4 regions of the Streptomyces sp. FXJ1.172 genome follow, and region 1 is predicted to be linked to each of the others. Evidence: riboswitches for the same ligand, from Rfam matches in the RefSeq annotation. Region 1 holds a riboswitch; each other region holds the start of a gene.

Region 1 (4,640 bases):
CCGCGAGCGTGCTCTGCTCGCCCTCCGCGCGCTCCTGCTCGAACTCCAGGGCCACGGCCGCGAGTTCCTGGAGGTTTTCGATACGGGTCTCGTCCTGCGGGTCGGTGGAGGCCTGCAGCTCGGCCAGGTAGCCGGTGCGTTCGAGCACCGCCTCCAGGACCGTGGCCGGTCCGGCCCCGGACTCCACGATCGTGCGCAGGTCCTCCATCAGCGTGTTGAACCGCTTGACCGCGTTGGTGGAACGCGCGGCCATGCCGTACGCCTCGTCCACGCGCTTGAGGGCCTGCGGGAAGCTGATCTTCTCGCGCTGGGAGAGCGCGTCGATCATCGCCTCCGCGCGCTCGCCGATGCCCCGCTTGGGGACGTTGAGGATGCGGCGCAGCGGCACCGAGTCCTCGGGGTTGGCGAGGACGCGCAGGTAGGCGAGGACGTCCCGGACCTCCTTGCGCTCGTAGAAGCGGACACCGCCGACGACCTTGTACGGCAGGCCGACGCGGATGAAGACCTCTTCGAAGACACGGGACTGGGCGTTGGTGCGGTAGAAGACGGCGACGTCGCCCGCCTTGGCGTCGCCCGCGTCGACCAGGCGGTCTATCTCGTCGGCGACGAACTGCGCCTCGTCATGCTCGGTGTCGGCGACGTAGCCGGTGATCCGCGCGCCCTGGCCGGCGTTGGTCCACAGGTTCTTCGGGCGGCGGGACTCGTTGCGCTCGATGACCGCGTTGGCGGCGCTCAGAATCGTCTGCGTGGAGCGGTAGTTCTGCTCCAGCAGGATCGTCGTGGCGTTCGGGTAGTCCTCCTCGAACTGGAGGATGTTGCGGATCGTCGCACCCCGGAAGGCGTAGATCGACTGGTCCGCGTCACCGACGACGCACAGCTCGGCGGGCGGGATGTCGTACTCGCCGGGCGGGGTGGCGGTGTTCTCGCCGGGCGGGGTGGCGGTGTTCTCGCCGACGCGCTCGCCGGTGCCGACCAGCTCGCGGACCAGCGCGTACTGGGCGTGGTTGGTGTCCTGGTACTCGTCGACGAGGACGTGCCGGAAGCGGCGGCGGTAGTGCTCGGCGACGTCCGGGAAGGCGCGCAGCAGATTGACCGTCGTCATGATCAGGTCGTCGAAGTCGAGCGCGTTGGCCTCGCGCAGCCGCGACTGGTAGAGCGCGTAGGCCTGGGCGAGGGTCTTCTCGAAACCGTCGCTCGCCCGGGCGGCGAAGTCCTCCTCGTCGATCAGCTCGTTCTTCAGGTTGCTGATCTTCGCGCTGAACGACTTCGGCGGGAAGCGCTTGGGGTCGAGGTCCAGATCGCGGCAGACCAGGGCCATCAGGCGCTTGCTGTCGGCGGCGTCGTAGATCGAGAACGACGACGTGAAGCCGAGCCTTTTGCTCTCCCGGCGCAGGATGCGCACGCACGCGCTGTGGAAGGTCATCACCCACATCGCGTTCGCGCGCGGGCCGACGAGGTGCTCGACGCGCTCCTTCATCTCGCCCGCGGCCTTGTTGGTGAAGGTGATCGCGAGGATCTGGCCCGGGTGCACATTCCGCTCGGCGAGGAGGTGGGCGATGCGGTGGGTGAGCACACGGGTCTTGCCGGAGCCGGCGCCGGCGACGATGAGCAGCGGGGAGCCGGCGTGCACGACCGCGGCGCGCTGGTTGCCGTTCAGCCCCTCCAGCAGTGCCGCCGCGTCGAGCGCGGGGCGCGGGGCGCCGTCGCGGTAGTAGGCGTCCCGGTCCGGTGGCGCGTCGAACTTCCCGCCGAACAGATCGTCCGGAAGCGGCTCCGGAGCGTGATCGTCCTCGGGCGGCGGCGGGGGCTCCTCCTCGTGCCCGCGCGAGGGCTGGAGGTCCGCCAGGAAGCTGTCGTCAAAGAGGCTGCTCATCGCTCTCCGAGTCTAGGGCGCCCCACCGACAACCGGTCGCCGTCCCGGGAAGAAGACCCCATGGGCCGAGCGCCGAACGCCCCTTACGCAGCGGAATCGTCCAATGACAGGAACGTGAAACCTGTCTCGGATCACGAAAATGTATCGGACATATCACGCACCAACCTTCACACTGGTCACACCAGTTGGCTAGGTTGCCGTCGGGCCGCGTGCGCGGCCCCCGCCGAGTCCGGCGCGCCCCCTCGGGGTGCCTGGAGCCGGGGACCCACCGATCCCGGGGTGAATCGGCCGACTCCCGTCCGGGACGACGCCGTAGGGCAACCCTTCCGAACCGCGCCCGAACCCGACAGCTAACCCGGTAGGCGGCCCATTGGAAGGAGTCGCCTCCCTTGGCGTCGCACCGCAAGCCGCGCCCTGGCGGGAACAACGGAGTGGGTCTTCGCACCCCCGTCCTCGCCACCGCCGCCCTCACCTCCATAGCCATGCTGTCCCAGACCGCCGAGGCCGCCCCCGGCACGGACCATGCCCGGCCCAGCCTGGAGGAGGTGGAGAAGAAGGTCGACGACCTCTACCGGCAGGCGGAGTCGGCCACCGAGAAGTACGACGCGGCCAAGGACCAGACAGGCAAGCAGCAACGGCGCGTCGACGCCCTCCGGGACGAGGTCGCCCGCCGCACCGGCCGCCTGAACAAGGCCCGCGAGGAGCTGGGCTCCTTCGCCGCGGCCCAGTACCGCACCGGCGCCGCCGCTCCCGGCACGGCCACCTTCCTGCTGGCGGACAACCCGCAGGACTACTTCGACCAGACCCAGCTGATGAACCGGCTGACCTCACGCGAGAAGAGCGCGGTCGACGCCTACATCGGCGAGCAGGCCGCCACCCTGAAGGAGCGGCGAGAGGCCGCGCAGAGCCTGCGGACGCTGACCGACTCGCAGCACGACCTGCAGACCTCCAAGGCCACCGTCCAGCAGAAGCTCGCCTCCGCGCGCGAGCTGCTGTCGCAGCTGACCGCCCAGGAGAAGGCGCGGCTGGCCGCCATCGAGCGGGAGAAGCAGCAGGAGGCGGCCCGCAAGGCGGCCGAGCTGGCGAAGCAGCAGGCGGCCGCTCAGCAGCAGAACAGCTCGTCCGGCTCGAGCAGTTCGTCATCGTCCGGCTCGGCCGGCTCCACGGCTTCGGGGTCCTCGGGGTCCTCGGGGTCCTCCAGCTCGTACGACGCGAAGGCCGCCAAGGCCCTCGACTTCGCCCGCGCCCAGATCGGCAAGCCGTACGTGTGGGGCGCCACCGGGCCGGGCTCCTACGACTGCTCGGGCCTGACCCAGGCCGCCTGGAAGGCCGCCGGCGTCACGCTCCCGCGCACCACGTACGACCAGGTCAACGCGGGCACCACGGTCTCCCTGGCGAACGCGCGGCCGGGCGACCTGATCTTCTTCTACGACGACATCAGCCACGTCGGCCTCTACATCGGCAACGGCATGATGATCCACGCTCCCAAGCCGGGCGCGTACGTCCGCGAGGAATCGGTGTACTACGGCGGCGAATCGATCATCCACAGCGTGGTCCGCCCGGGCTGAGGCGTCCGTCAGGCGCTGCCCGTCAGGTCCACAGGACGGCGACGAAGATGTTCGTCATGGTCAGCAGGCCGACCACGCCGAAGGCGGCCTTGTCGACCTTCTCCTCGTCGCGCTTCACGTAGACCAGCCCGAGGATCACGATCAGCAGCGCCAGCTTCAGACCGATCTTGATGGTGTTGATGTGGTGGTCGTCGGCCTGGTTGAGGCCGACGAGGACCACACCGGTGACGAGCATGGTCAGCGCGCCGTGCAGCATCCCGGGCACGAAGCGGGCCGCGCCCTGCCCCATCGCCTTCACCTGGGTGAGGAAACCGCCGAGCAGCGCCGCGATGCCGATGATGTGCAGGCCGACGAAGAGATGGATGAGTACGTCCATGGGGCCGGAGCCTAATTCGTCGCTGACGGCCCCACGGACGGCAGGGTGCCGTTCCCGGGTGTTCGCGCGGTGAGGGTCGTCGCGCGGACCTTGCATATATGCGGCCCATAGCACTCCAGGCCGCCCGCTCGTCCCGCATTCCGCGCTTCGGTCACCACGCTGTGTGAAGGAGACGATTCTGCGGAGGTGACGCGATCGCATACGGTCGCGAATCGATCCGTCGAAGCCAGTTCCGTACACCGCGTTACCTGGTCGTCACAGTCCGGCCTAGCGTCCTCCCCCAGGTGACCGGCTCCTCACCGCCGCCCGGGCCAGGGGCGGCGTCCGGCCACCACCGCCGAGAAAGGTCCGGCGGCGGCCCACTCCCCCTGTGCGGGCCGCCGCCGGACGGACCGCGCGGCCGGACCGCCCGGTCGGCCGGACCGCTCGGTCGTCGAGTCGTACGGAAGGACGTGACGGTCCAGGTGGCAGCGCACCGCAAGCCCCGGCAACGCCCGATCGGCGGCCCCACGGCCTGGAGGGCCGCCACGCTCGCCCTGGCGGGCGCGGCCACCGCGACGGCGTTCGACGGGACGGCGCACGCCGAACCACAGCTGACGCCGGCCCAGGTGAAGGCCGAGGTGGACAGGTTGTACCAGCAGGCCGGGGCCGCGACCGAGAAGTACGACGGCGCCAAGGAACAGGCGGACACGGCCCAGCGGCGGCTCAACGCACTGCGGGACGAGACCGCCCGCAAGCAGGACGTGCTCAACTCGTCCCGGGACGCCCTGGGTTCGTTCGCCGACGCGCAGTACCGCGACGGCGGCTTCGCCCCGGCCTGGCA
Region 2 (4,640 bases), 990 kb from region 1:
CACGCTGCTGGCGCTGTCCGGGCTGGTCATCCTCGCGTTGGTGCGCAGACAGACCGGCACCGAGGGGTTCCTCGTCGGACTCGGGCTGGCCATGCTGCCCGTGCCCTGGCTCATAGCCGCCTTCCGGTGGCTGGACCGGGTGGCGCCCGGCCCCTGGCGGAACCTGATCTTCGCCTTCGCCTGGGGAGCCTGCGCGGCTGCGCTGATAGCCATCGTCGCCAACAGCTTCGCGACCAAGTGGATAGCCACCGCCACGGCCGATCCGGCCAGTGCCGACACCCTCGGCGCCACCGTGATAGCGCCGATCGTCGAGGAGTCCGCCAAGGCCGCGGCCGTGCTGCTGGTCTTCCTCTTCCGCAGACGGGACTTCACCGGGATCGTGGACGGGATGGTGATAGCCGGGATCACCGCCACCGGGTTCGCATTCACCGAGAACATCCTCTACCTCGGCACGGCCTTCGGGGCCGACCAGCTCAGCGGCGACCGCGGCATCGCCTCCGTCACCGCCGCCACCTTCTTCGTGCGCATCGTGATGTCGCCGTTCGCGCACCCCCTGTTCACCACCATGACCGGCCTCGGCTTCGGCTTCTCCGCGTTCTCCGCGCAGCGGCAGCGCGCGCGCCGGGTGCTGCTGCCGATCTGCGGTCTGCTGCTCGCGATGAGCATGCACTCCTTGTGGAACAGCTCCTCCACCTTCGGCGAGTTCGGGTTCTTCGCCGTCTACGGCTGCTTCATGGTGCCCGTGTTCGGGCTGCTGACCTGGCTGGCGATCTGGACCCGGCAGCGGGAGCTGCGGACCGTGCGCGAGGAACTGCCGGCGTATGTGCTGGCCGGGTGGCTGGGGCCGGCCGAGCCGTTCGCCCTGGCGTCGATGCGGGCACGGCGCGCCGCCCGGGACTACGCCCGGCACCACGGCGGCAAACCGGCGGCGCGCGAGATGGCGCGGTACGACGCGTACGCCACGTCGCTCGCGCTTCTGCGGCGCCGGGGGCGTCAGGGGAAGGCCGGGGCCGACTTCGTCGCAGGGGAGCGCCGGCTCCTGGACGAGCTGTGGAAGCGGAAGGATCTCGCGCGGCCGGCGCTGGAGTACGCGGCGCGGGCGGCCGTGCCCGTACGTGCGGCGTACCGGCCGGTGTACGCGGGGCCGGCGCCGGTGCCCACCGCGTACGGGCCGGGTTACGGGTATCCGGCGGTGCCGTATTCCACGTACAACCCGTATCGGTCGTAGCCCCTCGGGTCGCGGACCTTCAGGTCACGCACCTTCGGGTCACGGACCCTCGGGTCACTGACCTTCGGGTCGCGGACCTTTGGGTCGCGGACCCTCGGGTCGCGTTGGATCCGGCACCGCCGCAGTCCGCCGTCGTGGCTGAGCGCCGTCAGAGCTGCGCGCCGCCGCGGCGGGAAAGAGCCGCCGGCAAAGCGCTGCCGACGAAGAGCCGTCGGCGGAGAGCTAGGCCGACGCGGCCGTCAGCTTCGCGATCTCCTCATCCGTCAGCTTCAGTTCCGCCACCTTCAGCAGTGCCGGGAGCTGTTCGACCGTGCGGGCCGAGGCGATGGGGGCCGTGACCGTGGGCTGGGCCGCGAGCCAGGCCAGGGCGACCGTGGCGACGGGAGCCCCGTGGGCGGCGGCGATCTCGTCCAGGGCCGCGAGGACCTTCTGGCCGCGCTCGGACTCGGCGTGCTTCTGAGCCCCTTCGGCGCGGGCGCTGTCGACCTTCGTGCCGGGGCGGTACTTGCCGGTCAGGAAGCCCGAGGCGAGGGAGAAGTACGGCACCGCGGACAGGTTCTCCTTGGCGGCCAGGTCCTGCAGCGCGCCCTCGTAGGTGTCGCGGGAGACGAGGTTGTAGTGCGGCTGGAGGGCGACGTAGCGGGCGAGGCCCTCGCGGTCGGAGAAGTCCAGGGAGGCCTTGAGGCGCTCGGGGCTGATGTTGGAGGCCGCGATGTGCCGGACCTTGCCCGCCTTCACCAGCTCGTCCAGCGCGCCGATGATCTCCTCGACCGGGACCTCGGGCTTGTCGAAGTGGGTGTAGTAGAGGTCGATGTGGTCAGTGTCCAGGCGGCGCAAGGAGGCGTCTGCGGCGGCCTTGATGTTGGCGGCGGACAGGCCCTGGAACTGCGGGTGCTGGCTGACCTTGGTGGCGATCACGACCTCGGAGCGGTTGCCGCGGGCCTTGACCCACTTGCCGATGATCGTCTCGGACTCGCCGCCCTGGTTGCCCTCGATCCAGGCGGAGTAGGAGTCGGCGGTGTCGATGAAGTTGCCGCCCGCCGCCGCGTAGGCGTCGAGGACGGCGAAGGAGGTCTCCTCGTCGGCGGTCCAGCCGAAGACGTTGCCCCCGAGGGACAGGGGGAAGACCTCGAGGTCGGAAGTGCCGAGTGTGCGCAAGGACGTCATGCCTTGTGTCAACGCCGGCGGTGGATGATCTCATCCCGCCGCCGGCGTTCGTTTCACACGGTTCACCCGGATGCCACGCTCAGGGGTTGAGGCCCTTGCTGCGCAGCCACGGCGCGGGGTCGATGGCGGTGGCCTGGCCGTTCGGGTGCACCTCGAGGTGCAGGTGCGGGCCGGTGACGTTGCCGGTGGCGCCGACCCGGCCGATCACGTCGCCGGTGGAGACCTTCTGGCCGACCGAGACGTTGATCGAGGACTGGTGGCAGAACCACAGCTCGGTGCCGTCGTCCAGGGTGAGGACGGTGCGGTAGCCGTAGGCGCCGGCCCAGCCGGCCTGGGTGACCGTGCCGCCGTGGACGGCCTTGATCAGGGTGCCGGTGGGGGCGGCGAAGTCGAGGCCGGTGTGGTAACCGGAGGACCACATGGCGCCGGGCTGGCCGAAGGTGCCGGTGATCGTGTACGAGACGACGGGCAGCGTGTACTGCTTGGCCAGCTCGGCCAGGCGCTGGTCCTCCTCGGCCTTCTTCGCGTCGGCCTGCGCCTTGTCCTTGGCGGCAGCGGCCTGGGCTGCGGCGTCCTTCTCCGCCTTGGCGGCCGCGTCGGCGGTCTGCTTCTCGGAGGCGGCGATCGCGGCGGCGGTGGCCTTGCTGTCGGCCTTGCTCTGCTGCTGCTCGGCCTGGGCCATGATCCGGTTGCGCAGGGCCTCGCCGGCTCCGCCGCTCTTGCCGCTGTCGGTGCTCACGCCGACGTTGCTGAGCCCGGTGCCGGTGGACTTGGGCGCCTTGGCGGAGCCGCCGTCGAAGAGGTGGCCGACGGAGTCCAGGTCGGGCAGGGATATGGAGACCGGCGGCTTGCCGGTGTGGGCGCTGGCCATGCCGCCCGCGCCGACCGCGGCCATGACACCGACGCCGAGGACGGTGGAGCTGCGGGCGAAGCCGCCGCGCTGCTTGGCGACGCGGTGCCGGCCGCGGACCTGGGCGGTGGAGTCCTCGGTGGGGTTCCACTCCTCCCAGGGACCCTCCTCGGCGCGGTAGGAGCCGTAACCGAAGGTCTCGGGCTCACTCTGCTGGGGAGCGAAGGGGGCTTCTGGGGCAGGCCGGTTGGACGCCACTCGGGCGCACTCCTTTCCTTCCTTCGCCTACCGGGTTAGCTGACGGGTTCGGAGCAGGAAGGTCTCCTACGCGCGTATACCGGGCGTGACTCAGTGAGTTCACGTCGGTGTCCGCGTGATTCACCCCAAGGTGGTGGTTCCCCGGTTCCCTCGCGGGATTCGGCGCGTGCGCACGGAGCCGCCTCTTGTGACGGCTGGGACGACCGCGCTGCGTTATCGAACGTTAATAGACCTGACAGTCACTTTCCAAGCTGTTCGGCTTGATCATTAACGCTTTTCGGCCAGGACTTACCAGCCAGGACCACGGCAAACCGGGCGAGTTGGCCATCGTTCAGGAGCATTGGCGTTTTTGATGGCGTCTCAGATGTTATGCGGAGGGCGGTCGTCCGATCACCCTGAGTGAAGGGGATCGCCGCCGCGGGCGCGGGCGGGCGGATGAAGCGAAGGAAGCGAAGGAAGCGAATGACCCCGTTCGGCGGGGCCCGGAGAAACCGGTGTGCGAGCACTCCCGCGGATGACGTATGCTTGAGACACAACGACGCGGGGTGGAGCAGCTCGGTAGCTCGCTGGGCTCATAACCCAGAGGTCGCAGGTTCAAATCCTGTCCCCGCTACTGAAGGCTCAGGGCCCGGAATCCACTGGATTCCGGGCCCTGAGTGTTATGAGGGGGCTCTCACCCCACCAGATGCCTGTTGGGCTCCTTCGCCTGCGACTCGTACTCCGGCAGGACGACCACCTCGGCACCCGCCTTCACCAGCACGCCGCTCCCGTCGGCCGCATCCACGAACGTGTCCGGCTCGCGCCAGGCCGTGACCACCCGCCGCACCCCCGCCCGGAGGATCAGCTCGGAGCACGGCGCGGGCCGCGAGGCCCGGCGGGCGCAGGGCTCGAGGCTGCTGTACACCGTGGCCCCGGCCAGCCTGGGGTCGGCCGGATCGAGCTTGGCCAGCGCGGCCTCCTCCGCGTGGACCACGGGATCGCCGCCCTCGCGCGAGTGGCCGCGCGCCAGCTCCGTGCCATCGGCGGCGACCACCACCGCGCCGACGCTGAACGCCGTCCCGGAAGGCGGGCACAGCGCGGCCAGCTCGCAGGCGGTGCGCAGCCAGTGGCGGTCGGCGGCGGTGGGGGCGGGACCGG
Region 3 (4,640 bases), 1.2 Mb from region 1:
GCACCACCAGCTTCGAGCGCACCAACTACTTCGAGACCATGCCCGCCCACCAGCTGGAGCTGGCGCTCTGGCTGGAGGCCGACCGCATGGGCTCGCTGCTGGCCGCCCTGGACGACGAGTCCATGGAGAACCAGCGGGACGTCGTCAAGAACGAGCGCCGCCAGCGCTACGACAACGTGCCCTACGGCACCGCCTTCGAGAAGCTGACCGCGCTGTCGTACCCGGAGGGCCACCCCTACCACCACACGCCGATCGGCTCGATGGCGGACCTGGACGCGGCCACCCTGGAGGACGCCCGCCAGTTCTTCCGCACGTACTACGCGCCGAACAACGCGGTGCTCTCCGTGGTCGGCGACATCGACCCCGTGCAGACCCTCGCCTGGATCGAGAAGTACTTCGGCTCGATCGCCTCCCACGACGGCAAGCCCGCGCCGCGCGACGGCTCGCTGCCGGAGGTCATCGGCGAGCAGAAGCGCGAGGTCGTCGTCGAGGAGGTCCCGGCGCGCGCCCTGATGGCCGCCTACCGGCTGCCGGAGGACGGCACGCGCGCGTGCGACGCGGCCGACCTCGCCCTGACCGTCCTCGGCGGGGGCGAGTCCTCCCGCCTGTACAACCGCCTGGTGCGCCGCGACCGTACGGCCGTCGCGGCCGGCTTCGGCCTGCTGCGCCTGGCCGGCGCGCCCTCGATGGGCTGGCTGGACGTGAAGACCTCCGGTGACGTCGAGGTGCCGGTCATCGAGGCCGCCATCGACGAGGAGCTGGCCCGGTTCGCCGAGGAGGGCCCCACGCCGGAGGAAATGGAGCGCGCCCAGGCCCAGTTGGAGCGCGAGTGGCTGGACCGGCTCGGCACGGTCGCCGGCCGCGCCGACGAACTGTGCCGGTTCGCCGTCCTGTTCGGTGACCCGCAGCTCGCCCTCACCGCCGTCAAGCGCGTCCTGGAGGTGACCCCGAAGGAGGTCCAGGACGTCGCCAAGGCGCGCCTGCGCCCCGACAACCGGGCGGTGCTGGTCTACGAGCCGCTGTCCGCCGACTCCGCCGAGCACACCGAGGAAGCGGGGCGCGGCGAGGACCCGGAGCAGGAAGCGACCGTAGAGGCCGGTAACGAGAACGAGGAGACGGCCAAGTGACCGAGCAGCTCGCCACCATGGACTTCCACCCCCGGCCGCAGCCCGGCGACGCCAAGCCGTGGGCGTTCCCGGCCCCCGAGCGCGACAGTCTCGACAACGGCCTGACGGTGCTGCGCTGCCACCGCCCCGGCCAGCAGGTCGTCGCCGTCGAGGTGCTCCTGGACGCGCCCCTGGACGCCGAGCCGGCCGGCCTGGACGGCGTCGCCACGATCATGGCGCGGGCCTTCTCCGAGGGCACCGACCAGCATTCCGCCGAGGAGTTCGCCGCCGAGCTGGAGCGCGCGGGCGCCACGCTCGACGCGCACGCCGACCACCCCGGCGTCCGCCTGAGCCTGGAGGTCCCCGCCTCCCGCCTGGCCAAGGGCCTCGGCCTGCTCGCCGACGCCCTGCGCGCGCCCGCGTTCGCCGAGAGCGAGGTCGAGCGGCTGGTCCGCAACCGTCTGGACGAGATCCCGCACGAGCTGGCCAACCCCTCCCGCCGGGCCGCCAAGGAGCTGTCCAAGGAGCTGTTCCCGGCGGCCTCGCGCATGTCGCGCCCGCGCCAGGGCACCGAGGAGACGGTCGAGAAGATCGACGCGATCGCCGTGCGCGCCTTCTACGACCGCTACGTCCGCCCCGCCACGGCCACCGCGGTCGTGGTCGGCGACCTCACGGGCATCGACCTGGACGCCCTGCTCGGCGACACCCTGGGCGCCTGGACCGGCACCCCGGGCGAGTCCCGGCCCGTGCCGCCGGTGAGCGCCGACGACACCGGCCGCGTGGTCATCGTGGACCGCCCCGGCGCCGTCCAGACGCAGCTGCTGATCGGCCGCGTCGGCCCCGACCGGCACGACCGCGTGTGGCCCGCCCAGGTGCTCGGCACCTACTGCCTCGGCGGTACCCTCACCTCCCGCCTGGACCGCGTCCTGCGCGAGGAGAAGGGCTACACCTACGGTGTCCGCTCGTTCGGGCAGGTCCTCCGCTCCGCGCCGGACGGCACGGGCGCCTCGCTGCTCGCCATCAGCGGCTCGGTGGACACGCCGAACACGGGTCCCGCGCTGGAGGACCTGTGCAAGGTGCTGCGCACCCTCGCGGCCGAGGGCCTGACCGACGCCGAGCGGGACGTCGCCGTGCAGAACCTCGTCGGGGTGGCGCCGCTGAAGTACGAGACGGCGGCGGCCGTCGCGAGCACGCTGGCCGACCAGGTCGAGCAGCACCTGCCCGACGACTTCCAGGCGACGCTGTACCAGCAGCTGGCCGCGACGGGCACGGTGGAGGCCACGGCGGCCGTTGTGAACGCCTTCCCGGTGGAGCGCCTGGTGACCGTCCTCGTCGGTGACGCCGCCCAGATCAAGGCGCCGGTGGAGGCGCTGGGCATCGGCGAAGTGACCGTGGTGGCGGCCGAGTAACGGCACGCGTGCGAGGGGCCCTGACGACCTACGGGTCGTCAGGGCCCCTTGCTGTTCCACTCCCTTCCCCAGATGCCCGTTTTGGGGCGGAGGTTGCCCGTCTGCCCTGTGGCATGCGCTACAAAATCCGGGATCGGTTTGGGGATTGACGGCGGGCCCGCCTAGCGTCGTCCGGGCTGTTCGTCAGGCAGTGCGCCGCACCCGCGGCACCGGACAGCCATCGCCGAGTCCCCGTACGGCGCGAGCCAGGGGAGCCGGGGACCCACCGTCCCTGGGGTGAATCGGGCGCCCGCGCGGCAGCGAGGGGGGCTCGTAGGAGACCTTCCTGCTCCGAACCCGTCAGCTAACCCGGTAGGCGAGAGGGAAGGAAAGGACCAGCCACTTCATGGCGTTCATGTGCGCCACCGGGAAGCACCGCAAGCCCGGCCGGGTCAAGCGCACCACCGCTCAGGCGGCCGGCATCGCGGCCCTGACCACCACCGGCGTCATCGGCACCCTCGCGGCCGCTCCGGCGTTCGCCGCCGAGAACTCCGCCGAGCAGACCGGCCTCACCCCGGTGATCACCATGGGCGACGACATCGCCGAGCACATCGATGACCAGGCCGCCGCCCAGCAGCGGGCAGCCGAGCAGAAGGCGGCCGAGCAGGCCGCGGCCGAGCGGGCCAAGGAGGTCCGCGCGGCCAAGGAGCGCGCCGCCCGTGAGGCCGAGCGCGAGCGCCTGAACCGCTTCGTCGCCCCGATCACGGACTCGTACGTCTCCACGGGCTACAAGGCCAGCAGCTCCCTGTGGTCCTCCGGCTCCCACACCGGCATCGACTTCCACGCGGCCAGCGGCACCGCCGTCCACGCGGTCGGCTCCGGCACCGTCGTCTCCACCGGCTGGGGCGGCGCCTACGGCAACCAGATCGTGATCCGGATGGCCGACGGCATGTACACCCAGTACGGCCATCTGTCGTCCATCGGTGTCACGGTGGGCCAGCAGGTCACCCCGGGCCAGCAGATCGCCCTGTCCGGCGCGACCGGCAACGTCACCGGACCGCACCTCCACTTCGAGGCCCGGACGACCCCCGACTACGGCTCGGACGTCGACCCCGTCGCCTATCTCCGCAAGCACGGCGTGAACGTCTGACGCACACGGCGCACGGCGTGAACGTCTGACGCGCACGGCGCACGGCGCAACGTGCACGGCGCACCGCGCACGGCAGCCCGGGCCCCGGCTCACCGAGCCGGGGCTTTCGCTGTTTTTCACGATGTCCGCCGGAGGTCCGCGCCGGTCGCTGTTCAACGGCTGCTGTCCAACGGTCGCTGTCCAAAAAATATCCATGGATTCCGGCCCGCCGTCGGAAATTCCGGCTCATTGCAATAGAGTCACGGAACACACGTCCATCGTCGACGTTTCACGGGGATTAAGGCGGAGGTCGGTCATGCGTATTCCGGCGCACTCGGTATGCACGGCGATCCGGGACGACATCGTCGCCGGTGTCCACGAGCGCGGCGGCCGCCTCACCGAGGAAGTCCTGGCCCGCCGCTACGGCGTCTCGCGCGTCCCCGTGCGCGAGGCCCTGCGCACCCTGGAGGCGGAGGGTTTCGTGGTGACGCGCCGGCACGCAGGCGCGTGCGTGGCCGAGCCGACCGAGCAGGAGGCGGCCGACCTGCTGGAGATGCGCATGCTGCTCGAGCCGCTCGGCGCCGCCCGGGCCGCACAGCGGCGCACGGAAGCGCATCTGAAGGTGCTGCGCGGCCTGGTCAGACTGGGTCAGGAGCGGGCCAGGCGGGGCAGCAGCGAGGATCTGCGCTCGCTGGGCGGCTGGTTCCACGAGACGCTCGCCCAGGCCTGCGGCAGCCCCTCGCTGACCTCGATGCTGACCCAGGTGCGCCACAAGATCGCCTGGATGTACACGGTCGAGCCGCCGTCGAGCCCGGCCGAGTCCTGGGCGGAGCACGGTGCGATCGTGGACGCGGTGGCGCGGGGCGACGGCGAGCGCGCGCGGGCGCTCACGGCACTGCACGGCGAGCGCGCGACGGCCGCGCACCGGCTTCGCTTTTCCGGTGCCGGCGAGCGTGTGAGGACTTCGCAACACGCCGTAAACATGTCGGGCCTGCGGCATTAACACGGACGCCGTAT
Region 4 (4,640 bases), 190 kb from region 1:
CGCATGGGCGCCCAGTTCCGGCTCTTCGAGAGCGAGTCGGGGGTGGACGTCGTACGCGCCATGCACCTCAGTCTCACCGGCCGCGCCGTACCGGAGGGGGAACAGCGCGCCGGCCACCGCTACATCGTGGAGAACATCGACCTGCCCGCCCTCCTCGCCTACCGCCGCAGCGGCTATACGACGCCGCACGCGCCGGCGAAGGCGAGCGGGACGGAGCTGGCCTGGCTCGCGGGTGACGACCCGCTGCCGTTCCTCACGATGCTCGCCCGCTTCGTGCGCCCGGGCGCGAAGCACCTGTATCAGCTGTGGCGGACCCACCGCCGCGGCAGCGGCACCTCCACGAAGTAGGCAAGGCCACCACGTGTGGCACACCGTGTCCTGGGGAGGGACTTCGTGACTCGACCGGTTGCAGTCATCGGGGCCGGGCCGTTCGGCCTGTCCACCGCCGCCCATCTGCGGGCGCGCGGCATTCCCGTCCGTGTCTTCGGCGACCCCATGGTCAGCTGGCGCGGCCACATGCCCGAGGGCATGATCCTGAAGTCGACACCCGCCGCCTCCAGTCTGGACTGCCCGCAGCCCGGCCACACCCTCGCGGACTACTGCGACGCGGCCGGGATCCGCCGCCTGGTGACGGACGAGGACGTCATCCCGGTGGAGACCTTCATCGCCTACGGCGAGTGGTTCCAGCAGCAGTTGCTGCCCGGCCTGGAGCGGGTGCGGGTGGTCTCCGTGGACCGCGTCGCGGCTCGCGGCACCGACGGCGGCTTCGAACTGAAGCTGGATTCAGGGGAGATGTTCACCGCGCGCGCGGTCGTCGTCGCCACCGGGCTGTCGGGCCTCGCGCACCTGCCGGCCGAGCTGGCGGCAGCCGCGGCCGACGGACCGTCCCCCACGGGCCCGGTCTCGCACAGTTCCCAGCACCACGACCTCGGCCGGTTCGCCGGCCAGGAGCTGATCGTCGTCGGCGCCGGCCAGTCCGCGCTGGAGACGGCGGCACTCGCCGCCGAAGCGGGCGCACGCGTGCGCGTGGTCGCGCGCGGCCGCGGCCGGGTCGCCTTCGGTGCCCCGCCCTGGGAGCAGCCGAGGCTGCGCCCCGAGTCCCCCTTCGGCCGCGCCTGGTCGCTGTGGGCGCTCAGCTACTACCCGCAGCCCTACCGCCATCTGCCCGAAGCCACCCGCCACTACCTGGTCCGCCGGGTCCTCGGACCGCTCGGCGCCTGGTGGCTGCGCGAGCGGTTCGAGGCGAGCGTGCAAGTCCAGGAGGTCGAGCGGATCGTGTCCGCCGAGGTGTCCGGCAACAGCCCCGTCCTCACCGTCCGCACGCCGGCGCACTCTCGAACCGGCTCGAGCGGGGGGACCCCCGCCGGCCGTATCGAGCGGCTCACCGCCGACCACGTCATCGCGGCGACCGGCTACCGCGTCAGCCTCGCGGCGATGGACTTCCTGGGCCACGGACTGCGCACCCGACTCGCCGTGAGCCGCGGCACGCCGAAGCTCGGCCCCGGCTGTGTGTCGTCCGTCCCCGGCCTGTACTTCACCGGCCTCCCGGCGGCGTCCTCGTACGGCCCGGTGATGCGCTTCGTGTGCGGTACGCGGTTCGCCTCCCCGCGCCTGGCGAAACACCTGGCGGCCGCTCACGGCTGACCTGTGCCGATCGCCGCGCGGATGGTCAACAGGGTGACATCGTGCGCCACTTGGGGCTGATGAGCACGTAAGTACGCAGGACGACAAGGTGAGTCGGAGGGGCGCCGGATCCGTATTCTCTGATCATGGCAGCCTCCCCCGCATATGCACTGATCGCCACTGACCTGGACGGAACGCTGCTGCGCGGCGACGACACGGTCTCCGACCGGTCGCTCGCGGCGCTGGGGAGGGTGGCGCGGGCCGGCGGACGGCACCTGGTGGTGACGGGCCGGCCCGCCCCGCGGGTACGGCCGCTGCTGGCCCGCCTCGGCTGCACGGGGCTCGCGGTGTGCGGGCAGGGCGCACAGGTCTACGACGCCGCGGCCGGCCGCCTCTTGTGGTCGGTCAGGCTGGACCGGGCACTGGCCGAGACAGCGCTCGGCAAGATCGAGGCAGAGGTGGGGCAGGTCTACGCGGCCGTGGACCAGGACGGCGTCGACGGGCTCACGCTCATCGAACCGGGGTACCGGATGCCGCACCCGACGCTGCCCGCGGTGCGGGTCGGCCGGCGCGACGACCTGTGGAGCGAGCCCATCAGCAAGGTGCTGCTGCGCCATGCCGCCCTGTCCGACGACGAGTTGGCGGACATCGCGCGCGCGGTGGTGGGTTCGCTCGCGACGGTCACCATGTCGGGGCCGGGGACCGTGGAACTCCAGCCGTGCGGGGTGACCAAGGCGACCGGGCTGGCACTGGCCGCCGAGCGGCTGGGGATCGAGGCCCCACAGGCCCTGGCGTTCGGGGACATGCCCAACGACATCCCGATGTTCGACTGGGCCGGACACGGGGTCGCCATGGCCAACGCCCACCCCGAACTCAAGGCGGTGGCCGACGAGATCACCTTGTCGAACGAGGACGACGGCATCGCCGTCGTCCTCGAACGACTCTTTCCGGCCGGCTGACCGGCACATCAGTGCGCACCGGGCAGCCGGGTCCGGGGCGGCCGTGTCTCAGGCCGCCGTGGTGTCTCAGTACGCGCTGTAGACGTTGTCGATGGAGCCGTAGCGCGCGGCGGCGTAGTTGCAGGCCGCGGTGATGTTGGCCACCGGGTCGTAGATGTTGGAGGAGGTGCCGGGCACGTGGTACGCGTTGAAGGTCGGGTCGATGACCTGGAGCAGTCCCTTGGACGGGATGCCGGCGGCGGCGTTGGAGTCCCAGAGGTTGATGGCCAGCGGGTTGCCGGAGGACTCCCGCATGACGTTGCGGTAGATGCTGCTGTAGCTGCCCGGGATGCCCTTCTGGGCCATGACCGCGAGCGACTGGCGGATCCAGCCGTCGAGGTTGTTCGAGTATCCGGTGGTGGTGGAGGCCTTCGTGGTGGCCGTCGTGCCGGTGGTGGCGGAGGCGCTGGTGGCCCCGATGACCGGCAGTGCGAGGACGGCGGCACCGGTGCCGACGACGGCGAGGGTGCGGACGAGACGGCTGGTCCGGGTACGGCGGTGCTGAGCGGTGGCACGCATGGGGAGTTCCTCTCCGCCGCCTGCGAGGTGAGCTGTCGGGTTCGGGCGGGGAGGTGCCCGGCCGCGCCTTCCGGAGAAGGCGAGGCTTCACCCCAAGCCGTTCCGGTGCGACGTGGGCCGACCGGTCCGGCGACTTACCTGGGTCCCCCGCTCCTGCCGTACGAAATGAGTTCGCGGATGGTTATGCGGGTGGCGGCAGGATTCGGCGTCCACCCGATGGCCGGGAACGTATGCGAGAGCACATGTCCGGAACAAGTGCCAGATTCACGGAAAACCCTATTTGACCTTGGTCTATGCCCTATGGGGTACTTGATCCTTTGCGGTTGCCAACCATCAACTCGTCAGCGGGGCAAGGGGGGAGGGAGGGTTCGGCGACGGGCGTGCGGGGATGGGGTCCGTGACCCAACTCACGAAATGGCAAATCACCTCAAATCGGATATGAGGTTTTTAGGGCATTTGCAGCCGAGTGAGACGTATGCCGGGGCGCGTGGAGGGGTGTGCAGGGAGTGGGAGTGGTCGAGTGGGGGTCGGGATGCGATCGGGAAGCGGTGGAGGGGGCGGCGGCAGGGGTGACGGAGAGTGGAGGGCGGGATGGTCGGCGGACGACCCGGAAGCGGCCCGCGCAGGCCTGCGGAGGGGGCGGATCGGGGGACGGTGGAACCTGTGACGCGACGCCCGTCGTTGTCCTGGTGACCGCGGGTGCCCGGGGAAGGGGTGGAGGTGTTACTCCGCTCGCCCCTCGGTTCGAGACAAAGCGCAAGGGTTCCTGTTAAGTCGATGAATGTCCGTTCTTACCGTCCGATCAGAAACATGCCGGTCGTGATCCAATACCGCCCGGGCTGGACCGGTGGGCGCTATCGGTGATCGAAACGGGACCGGATACGCTGACTCGAGTGATGGCAGCGACCTATCGACAAGCCGTGTAATCGCCAGCAGACACCAGCAGACAGGAGACCCCTCGTGACCGTCGTCGGGCCGTTCGGGCTGAGCGTGCGGGACCAGGCTCTCGAAGCCGATGTCCAGGCCGGATTGGCGGCTGTCGAGGAAGGCTTGCTCGAGGCCACCAAGAGCGAGGTCCCGTTCATCACGGAGGCCGCGCAGCACCTCGTACGGGCCGGCGGGAAGCGGTTCAGGCCGCTGCTCGTGATGCTCGCGGCCCAGTTCGGCGACCCCTACGCGCCGGGCGTGGTGCCGTCGGCCGTCGTCGTGGAGCTGACCCACCTCGCCACGCTGTACCACGACGACGTGATGGACGAGGCGGCCGTGCGGCGCGGCGTGGACAGCGCCAACACCCGCTGGAACAACTCCGTCGCGGTCCTCACCGGCGACTTCCTCTTCGCCCGCGCCTCCCAGATCCTCGCCGACCTCGGGCCCGAGGCGGTCCGGGTGCAGGCCCTCGCGTTCGAGCGGCTGGTCACGGGTCAGATCCTCGAGACCGCCGGCCCCTCGGACGGCCGCGACCCGGTCGAGCACTACCTGGACGTGCTCGGCGGCAAGACG

The links. Region 1 has a riboswitch for cyclic di-AMP ahead of A6P39_RS18070 (C40 family peptidase). Riboswitches for the same ligand answer to the same signal wherever they lie in the genome.
Region 2: another riboswitch for cyclic di-AMP. It lies ahead of A6P39_RS22675 (M23 family metallopeptidase); the one in region 1 lies ahead of A6P39_RS18070 (C40 family peptidase).
Region 3: another riboswitch for cyclic di-AMP. It lies ahead of A6P39_RS12780 (M23 family metallopeptidase); the one in region 1 lies ahead of A6P39_RS18070 (C40 family peptidase).
Region 4: another riboswitch for cyclic di-AMP. It lies ahead of A6P39_RS18970 (transglycosylase SLT domain-containing protein); the one in region 1 lies ahead of A6P39_RS18070 (C40 family peptidase).

What each region holds. Positions count from the first base shown of each region.
Region 1 covers NZ_CP119133.2:4,085,713-4,090,352, forward strand. The annotation lists gene pcrA (DNA helicase PcrA) at 1-1,873, opposite strand, end outside; cyclic di-AMP (ydaO/yuaA leader) riboswitch at 2,099-2,255, shown strand; gene A6P39_RS18070 (C40 family peptidase) at 2,263-3,441, shown strand; gene A6P39_RS18075 (hypothetical protein) at 3,464-3,817, opposite strand; gene A6P39_RS18080 (C40 family peptidase) at 4,282-4,640, shown strand, end outside.
Region 2 covers NZ_CP119133.2:5,073,238-5,077,877, reverse strand. The annotation lists gene A6P39_RS22685 (PrsW family intramembrane metalloprotease) at 1-1,228, shown strand, start outside; gene A6P39_RS22680 (aldo/keto reductase) at 1,451-2,395, opposite strand; gene A6P39_RS22675 (M23 family metallopeptidase) at 2,475-3,503, opposite strand; cyclic di-AMP (ydaO/yuaA leader) riboswitch at 3,513-3,678, opposite strand; tRNA gene A6P39_RS22670 (tRNA-Met) at 4,043-4,116, shown strand; gene A6P39_RS22665 (dihydrofolate reductase family protein) at 4,177-4,640, opposite strand, start outside.
Region 3 covers NZ_CP119133.2:2,894,681-2,899,320, reverse strand. The annotation lists gene A6P39_RS12790 (M16 family metallopeptidase) at 1-1,127, shown strand, start outside; gene A6P39_RS12785 (M16 family metallopeptidase) at 1,145-2,515, shown strand; cyclic di-AMP (ydaO/yuaA leader) riboswitch at 2,727-2,888, shown strand; gene A6P39_RS12780 (M23 family metallopeptidase) at 2,901-3,644, shown strand; gene A6P39_RS12775 (GntR family transcriptional regulator) at 3,940-4,626, shown strand.
Region 4 covers NZ_CP119133.2:4,274,445-4,279,084, reverse strand. The annotation lists gene A6P39_RS18985 (carboxylate--amine ligase) at 1-348, shown strand, start outside; gene A6P39_RS18980 (NAD(P)-binding domain-containing protein) at 394-1,644, shown strand; gene A6P39_RS18975 (HAD family hydrolase) at 1,770-2,582, shown strand; gene A6P39_RS18970 (transglycosylase SLT domain-containing protein) at 2,649-3,140, opposite strand; cyclic di-AMP (ydaO/yuaA leader) riboswitch at 3,145-3,326, opposite strand; gene A6P39_RS18965 (polyprenyl synthetase family protein) at 4,101-4,640, shown strand, end outside.